3 regions of the Phytobacter sp. V69 genome follow, and region 1 is predicted to be linked to each of the others. Evidence: predicted binding sites of a transcription regulator. Region 1 holds the regulator's gene; each other region holds the start of a gene.
The links. The regulator LexA, encoded in region 1, represses DNA repair genes until DNA is damaged. The targets are predictions, from matches to a motif close to TNCTGTATGTACATACAGNA.
Positions count from the first base shown of each region.

Region 2: the regulator LexA is predicted to act here: its motif matches at 3,909-3,928, upstream of ACSZPU_RS02665 (DNA translocase FtsK 4TM domain-containing protein).
Region 3: the regulator LexA is predicted to act here: its motif matches at 4,266-4,285, upstream of dinG (ATP-dependent DNA helicase DinG).

Region 1 covers NZ_CBFFRL010000015.1:21,895-27,558, reverse strand. Annotated here, with positions in the region: gene ACSZPU_RS03745 (conjugal transfer protein TraF) at 12-1,328, opposite strand; gene zur (zinc uptake transcriptional repressor Zur) at 1,604-2,119, shown strand; gene ACSZPU_RS03735 (CsbD family protein) at 2,227-2,436, opposite strand; gene lexA (transcriptional repressor LexA) at 2,698-3,309, opposite strand; gene ACSZPU_RS03725 (diacylglycerol kinase) at 3,418-3,786, opposite strand; gene plsB (glycerol-3-phosphate 1-O-acyltransferase PlsB) at 3,916-5,664, shown strand, end outside.
Region 2 covers NZ_CBFFRL010000010.1:12,215-17,878, reverse strand. Annotated here, with positions in the region: gene lolA (outer membrane lipoprotein periplasmic chaperone LolA) at 1-68, opposite strand, end outside; gene ACSZPU_RS02665 (DNA translocase FtsK 4TM domain-containing protein) at 188-3,856, opposite strand; gene lrp (leucine-responsive transcriptional regulator Lrp) at 3,967-4,461, opposite strand; gene trxB (thioredoxin-disulfide reductase) at 5,014-5,664, shown strand, end outside.
Region 3 covers NZ_CBFFRL010000017.1:2,730-8,393, reverse strand. Annotated here, with positions in the region: gene ACSZPU_RS04040 (DksA/TraR family C4-type zinc finger protein) at 187-453, shown strand; gene ybiJ (DUF1471 family protein YbiJ) at 739-999, shown strand; gene ybiB (DNA-binding protein YbiB) at 1,122-2,084, opposite strand; gene dinG (ATP-dependent DNA helicase DinG) at 2,110-4,251, opposite strand; gene ACSZPU_RS04020 (6-phospho-alpha-glucosidase) at 4,375-5,664, opposite strand, start outside.

The sequences.
Region 1 (5,664 bases):
CCGGTTGTCTATCAGAATGTCATGCTCAGCTGTGCGCCAGCACCCCATGTCTGGCTCTCACCCACCAGCCCCATCAAGTCGATATGCACGCGGTTAAACGGCGCAAACCCCACACCGCCGGTGAAGTAGTTGCTTTCATCACCTTTCACATCGGCACGGTAACCGGCACGAACCGCCAGCCAGCTCAGGGGGCGAACCTCTGCACCGACACCGACGAACTGTGAGTTTTTCTCGCTCTTAAAGCCTTTGGTTTCGGTCAGATCACCGTCTGTACTCAGCGTCACCAGATCGTTATGCCAGGCCGCACCTGCGGTCACCAGCGGACTGATTTGGTAGGTGTCTTTGTAGTTTTTAACCTCACCGGTTCGGCCATTGGTGATCAGAATATCTTTGGTATCGATGTCGCGTGAGATCAGGTTTTGCCCGGTCAAGCCGACGGTGAAGTTGCCCGTGAGGTCCGCCGCCAGGCCGACATCGATGTTAAAACCGGTATCATCCTTACGGTATTTGCTCTTCTTCCACTCGTTTTTGTCGTAATCATAAATCGACGTGGTGTAGTTATAGATCCACGACTTTTGCAGTTTTGGCGTCACGCCAACGGAAAGCGGAATGCCGCCAACGTCGAACTGATGCGCCAGGGCGATACCAAAATCAGTGATGATGGCCGCTCGGCCCGATGCCGTAGAGTTCAGATTTTTGGTGATCTCGTCAGAACCATTTGGCGAGGTCAGGGCTTCCACTGCAACACCCGCAGCGACCGTATCGCTATTCTGGATACCACGCAGATAGGTGATATCGTTCGGATCGTTGGTGGAGTTCACACGGGCGTGGGCATAAGCTTTGGTGACAAAAGCAGCAGAAACCACATGATTAGGAATACTGACGGCAATACCGGCCCCGGCGTTCGCACTGGCGGTTTTACCTTTCAGGAAATCAAGCGAGTCCGCAACATCTTTCGCCGCCATCTGGAAATCATCGATAGTGCCAACAGGATCGAGCAGGATATCCCCCAGATCGAGGTTATCTATCGTACTCTTGTAATGGTCAATTTTGTTACTGATATCATTGATTTCATCGCGCAAATTACCCTCATCGGTAACCTGTGCGCTAATGCTTGGGAAAATAACCGTTACATCGTCTTCCGGTTTTGCCTTTGCCAGCAAAGCCGGGTTGATTAATGCACCACTACCGTAATTTGCGGAGGCAACGCCTGTTCCCCCCATTGCATCATTACGCGCTTCTGCCCAGGTATTAGCTGCTCCTGCCTGATTTGCCACAAAAAAGGAGACAGCGATAGCGACCACCGAAAGTTTAAGATTGTTTTTCACAGTATGCGTCTCGTAATCAAATGAGTTTTTTTATGCCCCTGCTAGTTGTGACAAGGACAGGGAGGCTCTATTGCTGCGAATAACACTGAAAAAATAGGCTATTTCTAACGAATGTAATAAAACGTTACAGAAGATGTTGTTATAAGAAGTGACCATCAATATTTATAGAAGACACATTGCGATTGTGAAAGGCGAAGGCACGGTCGCGATCTCGGCGTTTGGTGCAGAACATGATAAAGTGGGGGCACATGTTGCCCATTCATGAGAGAACGCCTATGGATAAGACCACTTCGCAAGAGATGCTCGCGCAGGCCGAAAAACTGTGCGTGCAGCGCAACGTGCGCCTGACTCCGCAGCGCCTCGAAGTGTTACGCCTGATGAGTCTGCAACAGGGAGCCATCAGCGCTTACGATCTGCTCGACCTTCTGCGTGAGACCGAGCCACAGGCCAAACCGCCAACGGTTTATCGTGCGCTGGATTTTTTGCTGGAACAAGGGTTTGTGCATAAGGTGGAGTCCGCAAACAGCTATGTGCTGTGCCATCTCTTCGACCAGCCAACGCACACTTCTGCGATGTTTATCTGCGATCGCTGTGGCGTGGTGAAAGAGGAGCAGGCGGAGGGCGTGGAAGACATCATGCACGCGCTGGCAGCAAAACGCGGTTTTGCGCTGCGTCATAACGTCATTGAAGCACACGGACTTTGCGCCGACTGCGCGGAGGTTGAGGCCTGCCGACATCCCGGCGAATGCCATCACGATCACACCATTCAGTTGAAGAAAAAATCGCGCTAGTCGCGATTTTTTTTATCTCTCAAGCCGGAAAATTGAGGGTGGTACATCCATGTACCGTTCGGGCAGGGTAGCCACAGAGGGTTTACACATTGAGGGGTTGTGTAGGACTACCAGTGGTACTCGTTGCGGTTTTCCCAATCAACGACTTCTTTTTCCGCTTTCTCTTTGGCGTAGCCATAACGTTCCTGAATCTTACCGACCAACTGGTTGCGTTTACCTTCGATGATGGTCATATCATCGTCAGTTAATTTACTCCACTGTTCTTTCGCTTTACCTTTGAACTGTTTCCAGTTACCGCGGACTTCGTCTTTATTCATCGTCATATCCTCATCATTGGTTACGAACAGCGTTTCTTTCTGTCGTTACGCTCTGAATGTCCTGAACGTGATAATAATTGTAGTTAAGGATATCGACCGCGAAGCTTTATTCGGAATTTTTAACCATTAAAGAAAAAAATATAAGTATGGTTATGCTGAAAAAACGGAATGCGATCAGGAGGATAAAGCGCAGGTTAAAGCTTTGTCAGGAAGGGAAAGCAACCGTGACAGCGGGCGTGCCGCCACGGTTCAGAAGCCGGATTACAACCACTCACCATTGCGGATAACGCCCACCGCCAGACCTTCAATAGTGAAGTTCTGCTCGCGCAGGTTGACCACAATGGGGGAAAACTCGCTGTTTTCCGGCAGCAACTGCACGGTATTACCCTGTTTTTTCAGTCGCTTAACGGTCACTTCATCGTCAATACGAGCAACAACGACCTGACCATTACGCACATCCTGAGTTTTATGCACAGCCAGCAGGTCGCCGTCCATAATGCCGATATCTCTCATCGACATACCGCTTACACGCAGCAGGAAGTCCGCGTTGGGTTTGAAGAGAGAAGGATCAACCTGATAGTGGCCTTCGATATGCTGCTGTGCCAGCAGAGGCTCACCAGCAGCGACGCGCCCGATAAGCGGCAGCCCGATGTCTTCTTCTTCAAGCAACAGACGAATACCGCGTGACGCGCCGGACACGATCTCAATAACGCCCTTACGCGCAAGCGCTTTCAGGTGTTCTTCTGCTGCGTTTGGGGAACGGAACCCCAACTGCTGCGCGATCTCCGCACGCGTCGGCGGCATACCCGTCTGGTTGATTCGATCGCGAATGAGATCGAACACCTCTTGCTGCCTGGCCGTTAAAGCTTTCATTCCGCCCCCTGGGTGTATATACAGTTATGCTGTGAGTATATACAGCTAAAGGTGATTTTGAAACCAAAATTACGCAAAAAACCAGCAGGTAACGTAAATCTGGAAGCCTTATCGAAAATGGCCCCACAACAGAGAGAGCCAGGTAAACAGCGCCACAAGAATCGTCATTAATACCGCAGCAGACCCCATATCTTTCGCACGCCCGGACAGCTCGTGAAACTCGGACCCAATACGGTCAACTACCGCTTCAATTGCGCTATTGAGGATTTCCACAATCATGACCAGCGCCACCGAGCCAATCAGTAATACGCGGGTGATGGCGTCGACATCAAGGAAACAAGCGATAATAATTGCCAGGATGACCGCAACGGACTCCTGGCGAAAGGCAGCTTCGTTTATCCATGCAGCACGGACGCCCTTCCAGGAATAGCCGGCAGCTTTAATAATACGGGTCATGCCAGTGGTGTTATTGGCCATGAAAAGAACCTTTTTATGTTATGAGCATCAATCTCTATGTAAGGTTATAGAGGTACAAAAGAATTTGTGCGCGCTTTCTGATATTCTTGCGGCGCATTGGCATTAATAACCAGAGGCTTTACATCCTTTATGTCCGGCTGGCCACGAATTTACTACAAATTACTTAATTTACCATTAAGCGTGCTGGTAAAAAGCAAGTCTATCCCGGCGGAACCCGCCCAGGAATTAGGGCTCGATACGTCACGCCCTATTATGTACGTTTTGCCTTATAACTCTAAGGCAGACTTGCTGACCTTGCGCGCTCAATGTCTGGCACATGACTTGCCCGACCCTCTCGAACCGCTTGAAATCGACGGCGTTGAACTGCCGCGCTATATCTTCATTCACGGCGGACCGCGTGTCTTTACCTGGTACACGCCAAAAGAAGAGTCGATCAAGCTGTTCCACGATTATCTCGATCTGCACCGCAGCCACCCCGACCTGGATGTCCAGATGGTACCGGTGTCGATGATGTTTGGCCGCTCTCCGGGTCGCGAGAAAGGTGAGATGAATCCACCGCTGCGTATGCTCAATGGCATCCAGAAATTCTTTGCGATCTCCTGGCTGGGGCGCGACAGCTTCGTGCGTTTCTCTCCACCGGTTTCGCTGCGCCGCATGGCAACTGAGCACGGCACGGATAAGATTATCGCGCAAAAACTGGCACGCGTGGCACGTATGCACTTCGCGCGCCAGCGTCTGGCTGCGGTTGGTCCGCGTCTGCCCGCCCGTCAGGACCTGTTTAATAAGCTGCTGTCCTCGAAAGCTATCGCCCGTGCCGTAGAAGACGAAGCGCGCAGCAAGAAAATCTCCCACGATAAAGCGCAGCAAAACGCGATTGCGCTGATGGAAGAGATTGCGGCCAACTTCTCCTACGAGATGATCCGCCTGTCAGACCGTATCCTCAGCTTTACCTGGAACCGCTTGTATCAGGGCATTAACGTGCATAACGCGGAACGCGTTCGCCAGCTCGCCCACGACGGCCATGAAATTGTCTATGTGCCCTGCCATCGCAGCCACATGGACTATTTGCTGCTCTCTTACGTGCTCTATCATCAGGGGCTGGTGCCACCGCATATTGCTGCCGGTATCAACCTGAACTTCTGGCCAGCGGGTCCGATTTTCCGCCGCCTGGGGGCGTTCTTCATTCGTCGCTCTTTCAAAGGCAACAAACTCTATTCCACCGTCTTCCGCGAATATCTTGGCGAGCTGTTCCAGCGCGGCTATTCTGTTGAGTACTTTGTCGAGGGTGGTCGTTCACGTACAGGCCGTCTGCTGGATCCGAAGACCGGTACCCTGTCGATGACCATTCAGGCGATGCTGCGCGGTGGCTCGCGCCCGATCACGCTGGTGCCTATCTACATTGGTTACGAGCACGTGATGGAAGTCGGTACCTACGCCAAAGAGCTGCGTGGGGCGACGAAAGAGAAAGAAGGTTTTATGCAGATGGTGCGCGGCTTAAGCAAGCTGCGTAATCTCGGTCAGGGCTATGTGAACTTCGGCGAACCTATCCCGCTGATGAACTACCTGAATCATCGCGTGCCTGAATGGCGCGAGTCTATCGATCCTATCGAGGCGGTACGTCCCGCCTGGCTGACACCTACGGTGAACGCCATCGCCACCGATTTGATGGTGCGCATTAACAATGCCGGTGCGGCAAACGCCATGAACCTGTGCTGCACTGCGCTTCTGGCCTCTCGCCAGCGTTCGCTGACCCGCGAACAGCTTACCGAGCAGTTGGATTGCTACCTCAGCCTGATGCGCAATGTGCCGTACGCCGCCGATTCCACGGTACCGACCGTAACGGCGAGCGCGCTTATCGATCATGCGCTGCAGATGAAC
Region 2 (5,664 bases), on a different contig from region 1:
GCATCCGCCCATACGCTGCTAACCATAAAGCTGCCAAGTAACGCACAGGTTATCGCGATTTTTTTCATTGTATTTCCTCAAAAACGTCGCTCCCGATACGGGAGAACACTTCTGTCACTCTAAAAGAGCATTGCCACGAGTGACAGAAGAAAAGACTGAATTTTTACGGCTTTACCGATCTTTGCAATCACTCAAACGGCGGGGGCGCTAACACCTCACGGTTGCCATTGTGCCCCTGCTCGCTGACGATGCCTTGTGCTTCCATCTGCTCAATAATACGCGCCGCACGGTTATAACCGATACGGAACTGACGCTGTACGCCTGAGATAGAAGCTTTACGTTTTTCGGTGACGAAATTAACCGCCTGGTCGAATAACGGATCCAGCTCTTCGCCACCGTCAAAACCACCGCCACCACCGCCTTCGCTGTCGCTATCGGAGGTAATGCCATCAACATATTGCGGACGACCACGTGCTTTCCAGTCCTGCACCACAGCATGTACTTCCTGGTCACGGACAAACGCACCGTGGACACGCACCGGAATTGTCGAGTTCGGCCCCGAGTAAAGCATATCCCCCATCCCCAGCAGCGATTCTGCGCCTCCCTGGTCAAGAATGGTACGGGAGTCGATTTTGCTCGACACGGTAAAGGCAATACGGGTCGGGATGTTGGCTTTAATCAGACCGGTGATAACGTCAACGGACGGGCGCTGCGTCGCCAGTACCAGGTGAATACCTGCAGCACGCGCTTTCTGCGCCAGGCGGGCAATCAGCTCTTCCACCTTTTTGCCTACCGTCATCATCAGGTCAGCAAATTCATCCACCAGCACAACGATGTACGGCAGTTTTTCCAGAACCGGATGTTCAATCGCCATGCTGTCGCCCGGTTTCCAGTATGGATCCGGAATTGGGCGCCCCATTTTCGCCGCCTCGGCGATTTTCTCGTTATAGCCCGCGAGATTACGCACACCAAGCGCCGACATCAGTTTGTAGCGACGCTCCATTTCATTGACGCTCCAGCGCAGTGCGTTGGCGGCATCTTTCATGTCGGTGACCACTTCGGTCAGCAGATGTGGGATCCCTTCATACACTGAAAGCTCCAGCATTTTCGGGTCGATCATGATGAATTTCACGTCTTCCGGCTGTGCTTTGTAGAGCATGCTGAGGATCATGGCGTTAACCCCTACTGATTTACCGGAACCGGTGGTCCCCGCAACCAGCAAGTGCGGCATTTTCGCCAAATCAGCAGTCACCGGCTCACCGGCAATGTCTTTCCCGAGGACAACAGTCAGTGGCGACGGGTTGTCGCGGAAACTCGCACAATCCAGCACTTCGCGCAGGTACACGGTCTGACGTTTTTTGTTCGGTAATTCTAACCCTACGTAAGGTTTGCCCGGAATAACTTCAACCACACGAACGGCTGCAGTCGACAAGGAACGCGCCAGGTCACGTGACAGGTTAGAAATTCGTGCAGCCTTCACGCCCGGTGCCAGGTTCAGTTCGAAACGGGTAATCACCGGACCTGGAGAGTAGTTCACCACGTCAGCTTTAATGCGGAAATCGGCCAGACGCGCTTCCACCAGACGCGCCATCTGCTCCAGCGCGAAGGTATCCACTGGTTCAACCTCCGCCGGAGGTGGCGTCAGCAGATCCAGTGAAGGCAACAGCGTGGTTGGTTTCGGCAGTGGGCGACTATCGCCATTACGCATCAACAACGGATGAATCAGGCTTTCCTGAGGCGCAGGCGCTTGTGGTCTGCCCGCTGTAGGTTGCGCAGGCGCTGAAGGCTCTGTGGCATAATTTACAGCAGGCTGCTGCGTGGGCTGTTCAGCTTCTGGCATTACACCAGGCGTAAACAGTGGCTCACTTGGGCCATCATCCACCAGTGCCTTAAACGGCGAGAATGCAAAATCGTCGGCCGCAAAGGCATGAGCGCCTGTCGGCTGCTCGCCGGCATAACGCTGCTGCTGGCTGGCGGCAAACTGACGCGCCAGTTCAGCCTCTTCTTCCTCATTTTCATCAAGAATCGAGGCCGTCGCATCATGTTGATACTCATCGCCATAACGGTTCTGCTGGCTGGTCGCGAACTGTTGTGCCAGCTCGTGCTGCTGCATCATGTCGGCATCGTCGTCATCCAGCGCGCCATTTTGCTGGCGCTGTTCTTCACGCGCACGCTCTTCCGCCATGCGCTGCGATGGCAGTTTAATGCCATAAGACGCCAGTTCACGCCGGGTAGGCACACGAACGCGGTTAGGACGCGGTAATTGCGGCCCAATACCTTCTTTCACCTGTGGGCGGGCAAGACCGCCATCCGCAAGACTGAACATTGGCGCAGCCCCCAGTGCGGCTGCCGCTGCGGCATCTTTCACACCAGCAGCAACAGGAGCGACTGCTGGCATAACGTTTGCTTCAACAGGAACCACAGATGCAGCAGGTGCCGAAGGCATCGCTGGTGCAGTCGGGCGAGTCTGTTCTTGTACCGGTTCAGGAATTGGCTGATACCAGGCGGCGAGCTGTTCACGCTCGCGTGCACGCCGGGCCTCAACCTCTTCAAAATAGTAAAGCGGCGGACGCGTTTGCTTCACTTCTTCTACCGCTTCCGGTTCAGGCTCCGGTTCAGGTTCAGGCGCGTACGTGGACGCAGGTGCTTCGTATTGCGGCTCTTCCCATGCCTGATATTCTTGCGGCTGCGGCGCAACGGGTGCTTCTGGCTGCCACTCATTACTCTGCGCAGGCGCGGCATAATGCGAAAGCGGAACCTGTTCTGGTTCAGGCTCGTATTGCGCAGCGTAGTCGGCAGGAGCAGGTTGCCATGATGGCGTTTCCACCGGAGGCTGGACGGCTGGGCTCGCAGGCGCGGCATACGCCTGCGCTACCGTCATGGCTGCCGCTGCGGCCGCAACAGGTTCAGTTGCACGTTGCCCACTCAGAAGCGGATCGTAAGCATCGGCGTCCGGTTGCGTCGCGCGATGGCCAGAGAACAGGACGTCGTCTGCGTCTACGGCAACACCACGGGCGCTGTAGGCAATTTCCTCTTCATCGTCCATCCGTTTTCCGGAGAACAAGGCTGCATCGGTTTTACGCCCCATTGGGTTGGCGAATCGCTCTGCGACACTCTTACGGCGCGCCAGTGCGCCACGCAAAATACGCGCACGACGCGATTCGCGCGGCGCGGCAGGCTCATCGTCGTATTCCTCTTCCTCTTCGTATTCGTCTTCATCCACCCAGGTATCGTCACGGCGTGTGCGATTGCTGGCGATGGTGAGAATACCGAGGATAACACCACCAATTTTTTCCGCGATGGTCACCCAGGACCAGCCGGTAAACAGCGTCAGCCCGGCTGCCCAGACGCATAACAAAGCAATAGTGCCGCCACTGCTGTGCAGTAACGGTTGCAATGTCGTGCTCAACAAGCTGCCGATAACGCCACCAGAGGCGAAGTACCAGATATCGTCGGCGTTGATGGCCGCCAGACCGCAAGAGGTCAGGATCAGCGCCAGCGCACCAATCAGACGTAACGAAACGGCGAAATAATCGATGAAATCTTCATTAGCACGATGTCGATAAGCAAACCAGCAGCCACCAATAATAATGACCGGCAGGGTGTAAGCCATGACGCCGAAAACGAAGAATAACGTATCCGCAAGCCAGGCCCCCGGTGCACCACCCAAATTATGAATGGGTTCATGCCACGCGGTTTGTGACCAGTTGGGATCGGAAGGATTAAAACTAATGAGCGCCGCCATTAACCAGACGGCAAACAGAGAAACGAGGATCAGCAACGCCTCAAGGAGTCGACGCCCGCTGCTTAGCTTGGTTAGTGTGACTTCTTTGTCTTCTGTGTATTCCTGGCTCAAGTAAGGCTCTCCAGCTAAAACGGACAACAGCGCCGGGAAGCCCCGGCACTGTTGCTGTATGGATTAACAGGAGTGTAATCAAAAAAAGCTGATTTTGCACCTGTTCCGTATTAGCGCGTCTTGATAACCAGACGGTTGCTTTGTTTGACTTCTTCCATCACCACATATGTACGGGTGTCATTCACGCCCGGCAGTCGCAGCAGGGTTTCCCCTAACAGTTTGCGATAAGCGGACATATCCGGTACGCGTGTTTTCAACAGGTAGTCGAAATCACCGGACACTAAATGACACTCTTGAATTTCTTCAAGTTTTTGTACTGCGGCGTTAAATTGCTCAAACACATCCGGTGCGCCACGATTCAGAGTAATCTCAACAAATACCAGAAGTGATGCATCCAGATAATGCGGGTTCAGCAGCGCTGTATAGCCCTGAATGAAACCCTGTCTTTCCAGCCTGCGCACGCGCTCAAGGCACGGCGTAGGAGAAAGTCCCACTCGTTTAGAAAGCTCGACGTTTGAAATACGCCCATCTTTTTGCAATTCGTTCAGAATATTACGATCGATGCGGTCGAGATCTTTACCAGGGCGCTTCTTGCTATCTACCATTATTATTGTCTCTCTGTATTCCTTCCCTACTCCTGTCTTGACCCTGTGCACTTCACTGTTCAGAGTCTTTGCCCGTCGCTTTACTCGCGGGTTGAAAACAATAACGCCGCGTGTAATCCTAGGGTCTACATTAAGAAGTCCGTTGCCATACGGCAGCCATCGACATCACGAATGGCGTCTGTCCACGCCATGCGTAGATTTCGCTAGCCCGGTAAAAATGGTATTTACATGCATGAATTTGCATCACGCGTGAAACACTGCTTTTTTCTTCCTTTGATGTTTTCGCAAATGCGCAGGTGATTGTCAAAGCAAAACAACTTTTTTTAGTACAACATGCCAGATATTCATCATCACCCTCGGGCAATACTCATTTAATCACCTTATAACGGACCGATTTTCAGTAGAAATTGTTATATTTTGGATCTCACTCAGCGTTATACGATTGGTGCCATCTATTACACATATCGTTAACAAAACCGCTGCGCCCTTTTTTTACGCCCGTAAATTCCCTACAATCCAGGCCAATGTCTGCCAAACAATAATGAGGATCTCATGGGTACGGCCAAACACAGTAAGCTGCTTATCCTTGGTTCAGGGCCTGCGGGATATACCGCTGCGGTCTATGCTGCACGTGCAAACCTGGAACCGGTGTTAATTACCGGCATGGAGAAAGGCGGTCAGCTCACCACCACCACTGAGGTGGAAAACTGGCCGGGCGACCCGCACGATCTGACCGGGCCACTCCTGATGGAGCGCATGCATGAACATGCGGCAAAATTCGATACTGAAATTCTGTTCGATCATATTAACAAAGTTGATCTGCAAAATCGTCCGTTCCGTCTGATTGGCGACAGCGGTGAGTACACCTGTGACGCGTTGATCATCGCCACTGGCGCTTCCGCACGTTATCTGGGCCTGCCGTCAGAAGAAGCGTTTAAGGGTCGCGGTGTGTCTGCCTGCGCCACCTGTGACGGTTTCTTCTATCGCAATCAGAAAGTCGCGGTCATCGGTGGGGGTAACACCGCCGTTGAAGAAGCACTGTATCTGGCAAATATTGCCTCTGAGGTACATCTGATTCACCGCCGTGATTCGTTCCGCGCGGAGAAAATCCTGATCAAACGGCTGATGGACAAAGTGGCAAGTGGCAACATCGTGCTGCACACCAACCGTACACTGGAAGAAGTGACGGGCGACCAGATGGGC
Region 3 (5,664 bases), on a different contig from region 1:
ATGAGTCAGGTGGACAATGTTCCGTTCACCAAACCTCCTGTGTCAGATATAACATTTGCGCAAGTGAACGGAATATGTCCACTGAACGGCGGATTCCTGCACATTTAATGCAGCCACTTATTGAAATGGTGAATATTTGCGCAAATATTGTATTACTACGTCTGTAATCACGGGGGAGAAAACACCATAGCATCAGGCTGGGCAAATGACGGTGCGGTACAGGATCAAATCGACAGCACCATTGAAGATGCGGTTGCACGTGCCCGTAGCGACCTGCCAACCGGGGAAAGTTTGACGGAGTGTGCAGAGTGCGGAGAACCGATTCCCGAAGCGCGGCGTAAAGCAATACCAGGGGTACGTTTTTGTGTGCAATGCCAACAGAGTAAAGATTTACAGAGCCATACATATGCAGGATATAATCGCAGAGGATCTAAAGATAGCCAGCTTCGTTGACTGTTCTTTACCGTTCAAATCAGCGCAAGCGGTTGCTTTATTGCGCACAAAATTTCGCAGATAAAGTAGCATTCTGTGCCGAAAAATTGCCTCGCACCGGCCGCAACGGCAAAATGCATAATTCGCATAAATAAATCACAACAAATTCATTAACTTGATGATTGTTCAATTTTTTAGAACAAGGTCGTCAATTCTTCTAGATTTTCTCTCTCGCAAAAAACCGTGATACTTATCACATCGACGGAACAACGTCACCTTAACAGAATAACCTGCGAGATAATGACCATGAAAACCATCAAATATGCTGTAGCTGCTATCGCTCTTTCTACCCTCTCTTTCGGTGCTTTCGCGGCACAGGCAATTAGCCCATCTCAGGCACAGAGCATGAATAAAGTCGGTGTGGTTTCTGCGGAAGGCGCGACCACGCTGGACGGCCTGGAAGCACAGTTGGCTGAGAAAGCAGCAGCCGCTGGCGCAACGGGTTACAGCATCACTTCTGCAAACAGCAATAACAAACTGAGCGGTACTGCGGTTATCTACAAATAAGAATGTCTTACCCCGTCGGCGACCCTCCGGCGGGCACTGCTCCAACCCTCATTGACCCTGTTGTTGTTACCTTTTTTGGCCCGTCCAGTGATGAGACGGGCTTTTTTTCGCCTTCAAATCACTTAAAAGCTCTCATCAATACGGGCTAATGCACTCTCAAGCGTCGCCGATTCACCGGTTGCCACCAGACAGCACGCCATCTCGATTTTTAACGACTGAGGAATCGGTTCGCTACCGGCAAGGCAGCGTTCAATCCATTTGGCGGTGGTTTCCGCATCTTTCGCCGCGGGCAGCACGACATCCATCGGTTCATCCTGACGTTCATAAATCACGCGGGCACCCTGGGCATCAATCAGATTGATTTGCGGGCAGCGCTGCGGGTTGGCATAAACCTCCCCCTCCGTCCCGTGCATCAGCAAGCCGCGCCCGCCGATATCGCTAAAGAATTTTCCCACCCGCGTGACATATTCCGGATGCGAGACGCTGGAGAGTCGCAGCGCGGCGTCTTTCTCAAACGGCGTCGCCAGTTTCGCCAGCGTATGGGCGCTGTTACGCACGCCCATTATCCAGCGCAGCGCCAGCTGTTTTTCCAGCGGCGGGCACAGCGCGATCACCGGAATATAGACTGGCTGATGTCCGTCGAGCCGCGCCTGGGCCTGACCGGCATGGTGGGTTGCTTCAATGCCCAGCAGCGTGAAAATGGTTTCGCTGACCACTCGCGTCGGATCTTCGCTAACGCCGTGGACCACCACCGGGAAACCCAGTTTATGCAACAGAATGGCTAACAGCGGCGTCAGGTTTGCCTGCTTACGCGCCCCGTTGTAACTGGGGATGACAATCGGCATCGGCTTCGCCGCCGGCGGCGTCAGGCGCATGGTACGTTGCTGCATCGCTTCGTAAAAACCGAGCATTTCCGCTTCGCCTTCGCCTTTAATACGCAGGGCTATCAGGATGCCCCCCAATTCAAGATCGGGCACATCGCCGTTTAACATCTGGGCATAAAGCCCCCGGGCGGTGTAAAAATCCAGATCGCGGGCATGATTTTTCCCCCGGCCAATCTCTTTAATGATTTTGCGGTAATCCATCAAAACTCCTTACAGGCTCACAATGTCAGCGGCGCTTACGGCGGCTTTGTTTCGGTTTTGTCACTATAACGTCTGGTATATCCGGTTGGGAAATAGGAAAAACCGGCAGCGCGTCGAGCAGGCGCTTACCGTAACTTTTGCTGAGCAGGCGGTTATCATAAATCACCACTTCGCCGTGGCAGCTGTGGCTACGAATTAAACGCCCCACCTGCTGAATCAGCGTAAAAGAGGCGCTGGGCAGACTTTGCACCTCGAAAGGATAGCGATTGAGGCTTTTAAGCCATTCACCCTCGGTAATCACCACCGGGCTGTCGATAGGCGGGAAGGCGATTTTATGGATATGCACCTGCGTCAGGTAGTCGCCTTTTAAATCAAGCCCTTCGGCAAAGGACTGCAACCCTACCAGCACGCTGCGCTCGCCGCCGTCGATACGCTTGCGGTGCAATTCCACCAGGCGGTAGCGCGGCTGGTCGCCCTGCACCAGCAACAACAGGCGCAGGTCGGTAACGTAGGTTAAAAAGAGTTGCATTGCCCGTTGGCTGGCGAACAAGATCAGCATCCCCTGGTGAGCTTTGCTTTCCACCTGTTCGCGGAAAAAAGCCGCCATCTCGGCGAGATGTTCCGCCTCGTTATCAACCAGCGGCGCATAGCGCATTTGCGGAATGACGATTTTGCCCTGCTCAACGTGATTAAACGGTGAATCCAGGGTGACAAAGCGATCCCCGGCTTTCTCTTTCAGGCCGCTCATCTCCTGCAGACGCGAAAAACTGTTCAACGAGCGCAGGGTAGCAGAGGTGACAACAATATGCGGGACGCTGCGCCACAGCAGTTTTTCCAGCTGATCGCTGACACGAATACCGACGCAGTGGAAGTACATATGCAACTGCCCGTCGCGTACTTCCCGGGTCGCCCATTTCGTGACCGGTGCGCCAGAGGCCTGCGCCATCGATGCCAGCCGCCAGAGTTTACTCTGGGATTCGAACATCCCCAGCGCCCGGTTCATCTGTAGCAGAACCCGGTGCAGACGCACAATGTCGTGGCTGCCGGTTTTCTCGCTCAAATCATTGAGAAACAGATCCGCCAGCCCGCGCAGCATATCGGTGAGCTTAGCCAGCCGCTGGCAAATCACCATCACTTCCTCGGGCAACTCCCCCATCGCAAACCGGTGTTCCGCTTCCTGGCCTGCGGGGAGATAGAGATTGAGGATGTTGTTGAGCGAGGCAATCAGTTCGTACAGCTCTTCACAGTGGGCATTAAAACGCTCCGGATTCGCCAGCGGTGGCGTGGTTTTCGGGCGGAACTGCTCGAGACAGGTCGCGACCAGTTTGCTGAATAAATCGAGCTGCAGGCGAAACCAGGGGGCGGTGATCTCGGCACTCATCTCCAGTGCATCACGTGCCACATCCGGCAAATGATGGCCTTCATCCAGCACCAGCAGCAGGTTTTTCGGTTCCGGCAGCACAGCTTCGCTTTCCATCGCTGCCATCACCAGCGCGTGGTTAGCCACCACCACTTCGGCTTCCTGGATTTCACGTCGGGCCACGAAGAAGGGGCATTCACGATAGTAATGGCAATTACGATTGAGGCAGCTGGCCTTGTCGGTACTGAGCCGCTGCCAGAGCGAGTCTTCGATAGTCTGATCCGTATGATCGCGTAAGCCGTCCCACTTGTAGCTGTCGAGATCGGCTTTCAGCTTCGCACAACGCTTCTGCTCTTCTTGATTATTCGGGGTTAACTCGTCATCCAGAAAGGCCAGCAAATCCTGCTGTGACGGTTCGGTACTTGCCAGCGCATTCAGGTTACGCGGGCAAACGTAGCGCCCGCGACCAAAAGCGGCGGTAAAGCGTAAGTCGGGGATGATTTTGCGTAACAGTGGCAAATCTTTGCTGAAAATCTGATCCTGCAAAGCGACATTGGCGGTACTGACCACCAGCGTTTTTTGTTCTTCACGGGCGATGGCAATGCCGGGAATAAGGTATGACAGCGTCTTACCGACGCCAGTCGGCGCTTCAATCGCCAGATGCCGCCCCTCTTCCCCGGCGAGCGTTTTCGCCACATCGGCAATCATCTGCCGCTGCGGTGCGCGAGGAATAAAGTCCGGAATCTGTTGTTGTAACGCCTTATACCAGGCGGCAATTTGCGCTTTTAGCGCAGCGGTGAGGGCCATCGATAAACCTGAAATACTGTATAAACAGCCACTATTGTGGCATTTTTCGCGTTTCAGGGGTAACGCTTTTTCCCATTCTGGAAAGTGGCTCGAGAAAAAAGGAGCCCGCAGGCTCCCGTTGGCTTATTTCAATTCCGGCCAGAAGTCTCGGTTAGCCTCAATTAGGGCATCGAGCACTTTGCGCGCTTTTTTGGCATCGATAATCGTCCGGTTTAACGTCAGTGCCTGCAACGCTTTGGTATATGAGCCTTCAAACCAGGCTTCCACCGTCAGGCGCTCGTAGGCAAACTGTTGTTCGATCATCCCTTTATAGAAGGTCGGGATTTTACCTACACCATACGGACGTGGGCCGTTGCTGCCCACTTCCGCCGTCAGCTCAACCATCACATCATCGTCGAGATTTTCGACCAGACCGTTGTTCGGCACCATGACGATGAATTTCTTTTTCAGGTTGAATGCGATGGCCTCGGCCAGCTCAACGATCATGTCGCCGTGGGCGTCATTATGCACAACGTGCACATTGCGCGTTGTTCCTTCGGCCACCGCCGTGCGGCATTCATCGAATACTCGCTTTTCACGACCGTTGATCACTTCGTTGGCGCGGGTGAAGTTCGGGTCGAGTTTAGAGAACTTATACTCCGGGTAGAGGTAGTACTGCAGATAGGTGTTCGGCAGATAATCCGGGAAATCGCGCAGCATATCCGCCACCGCCGCGTAGGTATCAAGCCAGGACTGGTCGCGCTGCTCGGCATCTGCCGGGATAAAACCATTCTTCGCAATATAGGCCTTCAGCTCGGGCGCCAGATCGTGGCCGTTTTCATCGTACAGATGAGTGAACCAGCCAAAGTGATTAAGACCAAAATAGACCGGGTCGAAGGTTGCCGGGTCGCGCTTTAACAGACGACCATAGGAGCGCAGCAGGTTCACCGGCTGATCGCAGATATTCAGAATGCGATCATCATCCGGGAAACGCTTGTTGAGCGCATCGGCCACAATCGCCGCCGGGTTGGTGTAGTTAAGGATCCAGGCGCGCGGAGAACGGGCGCGGACTTTTTCCACCAGTGCAATCATGTCGCGAATCGAGCGCATGCCGTAGGCAAATCCACCTGCACCACAGGTTTCCTGGCCAATCACGCCAAGGCTCAGCGGGATTTTTTCATCTTTCTCACGCATGGCGTAACCGCCAGTGCGCATCTGACAGAAGATAAAATCCATATCAGTGAAGGCGACGTTTTCATCACCGGTATAAATAAATTCCAGATCCAGGTACTCTTCGCGGAACAGCACTTTGGCATATTCACCGATGACCGCCTGACGTTCTTCATTCACATCGAACATCACCAGTTTCTTTAGCGGCAGACGCGTTTTCAGTTTACATAACGCTTTTAATAAGCCCGGCGTCCACGTGGAACC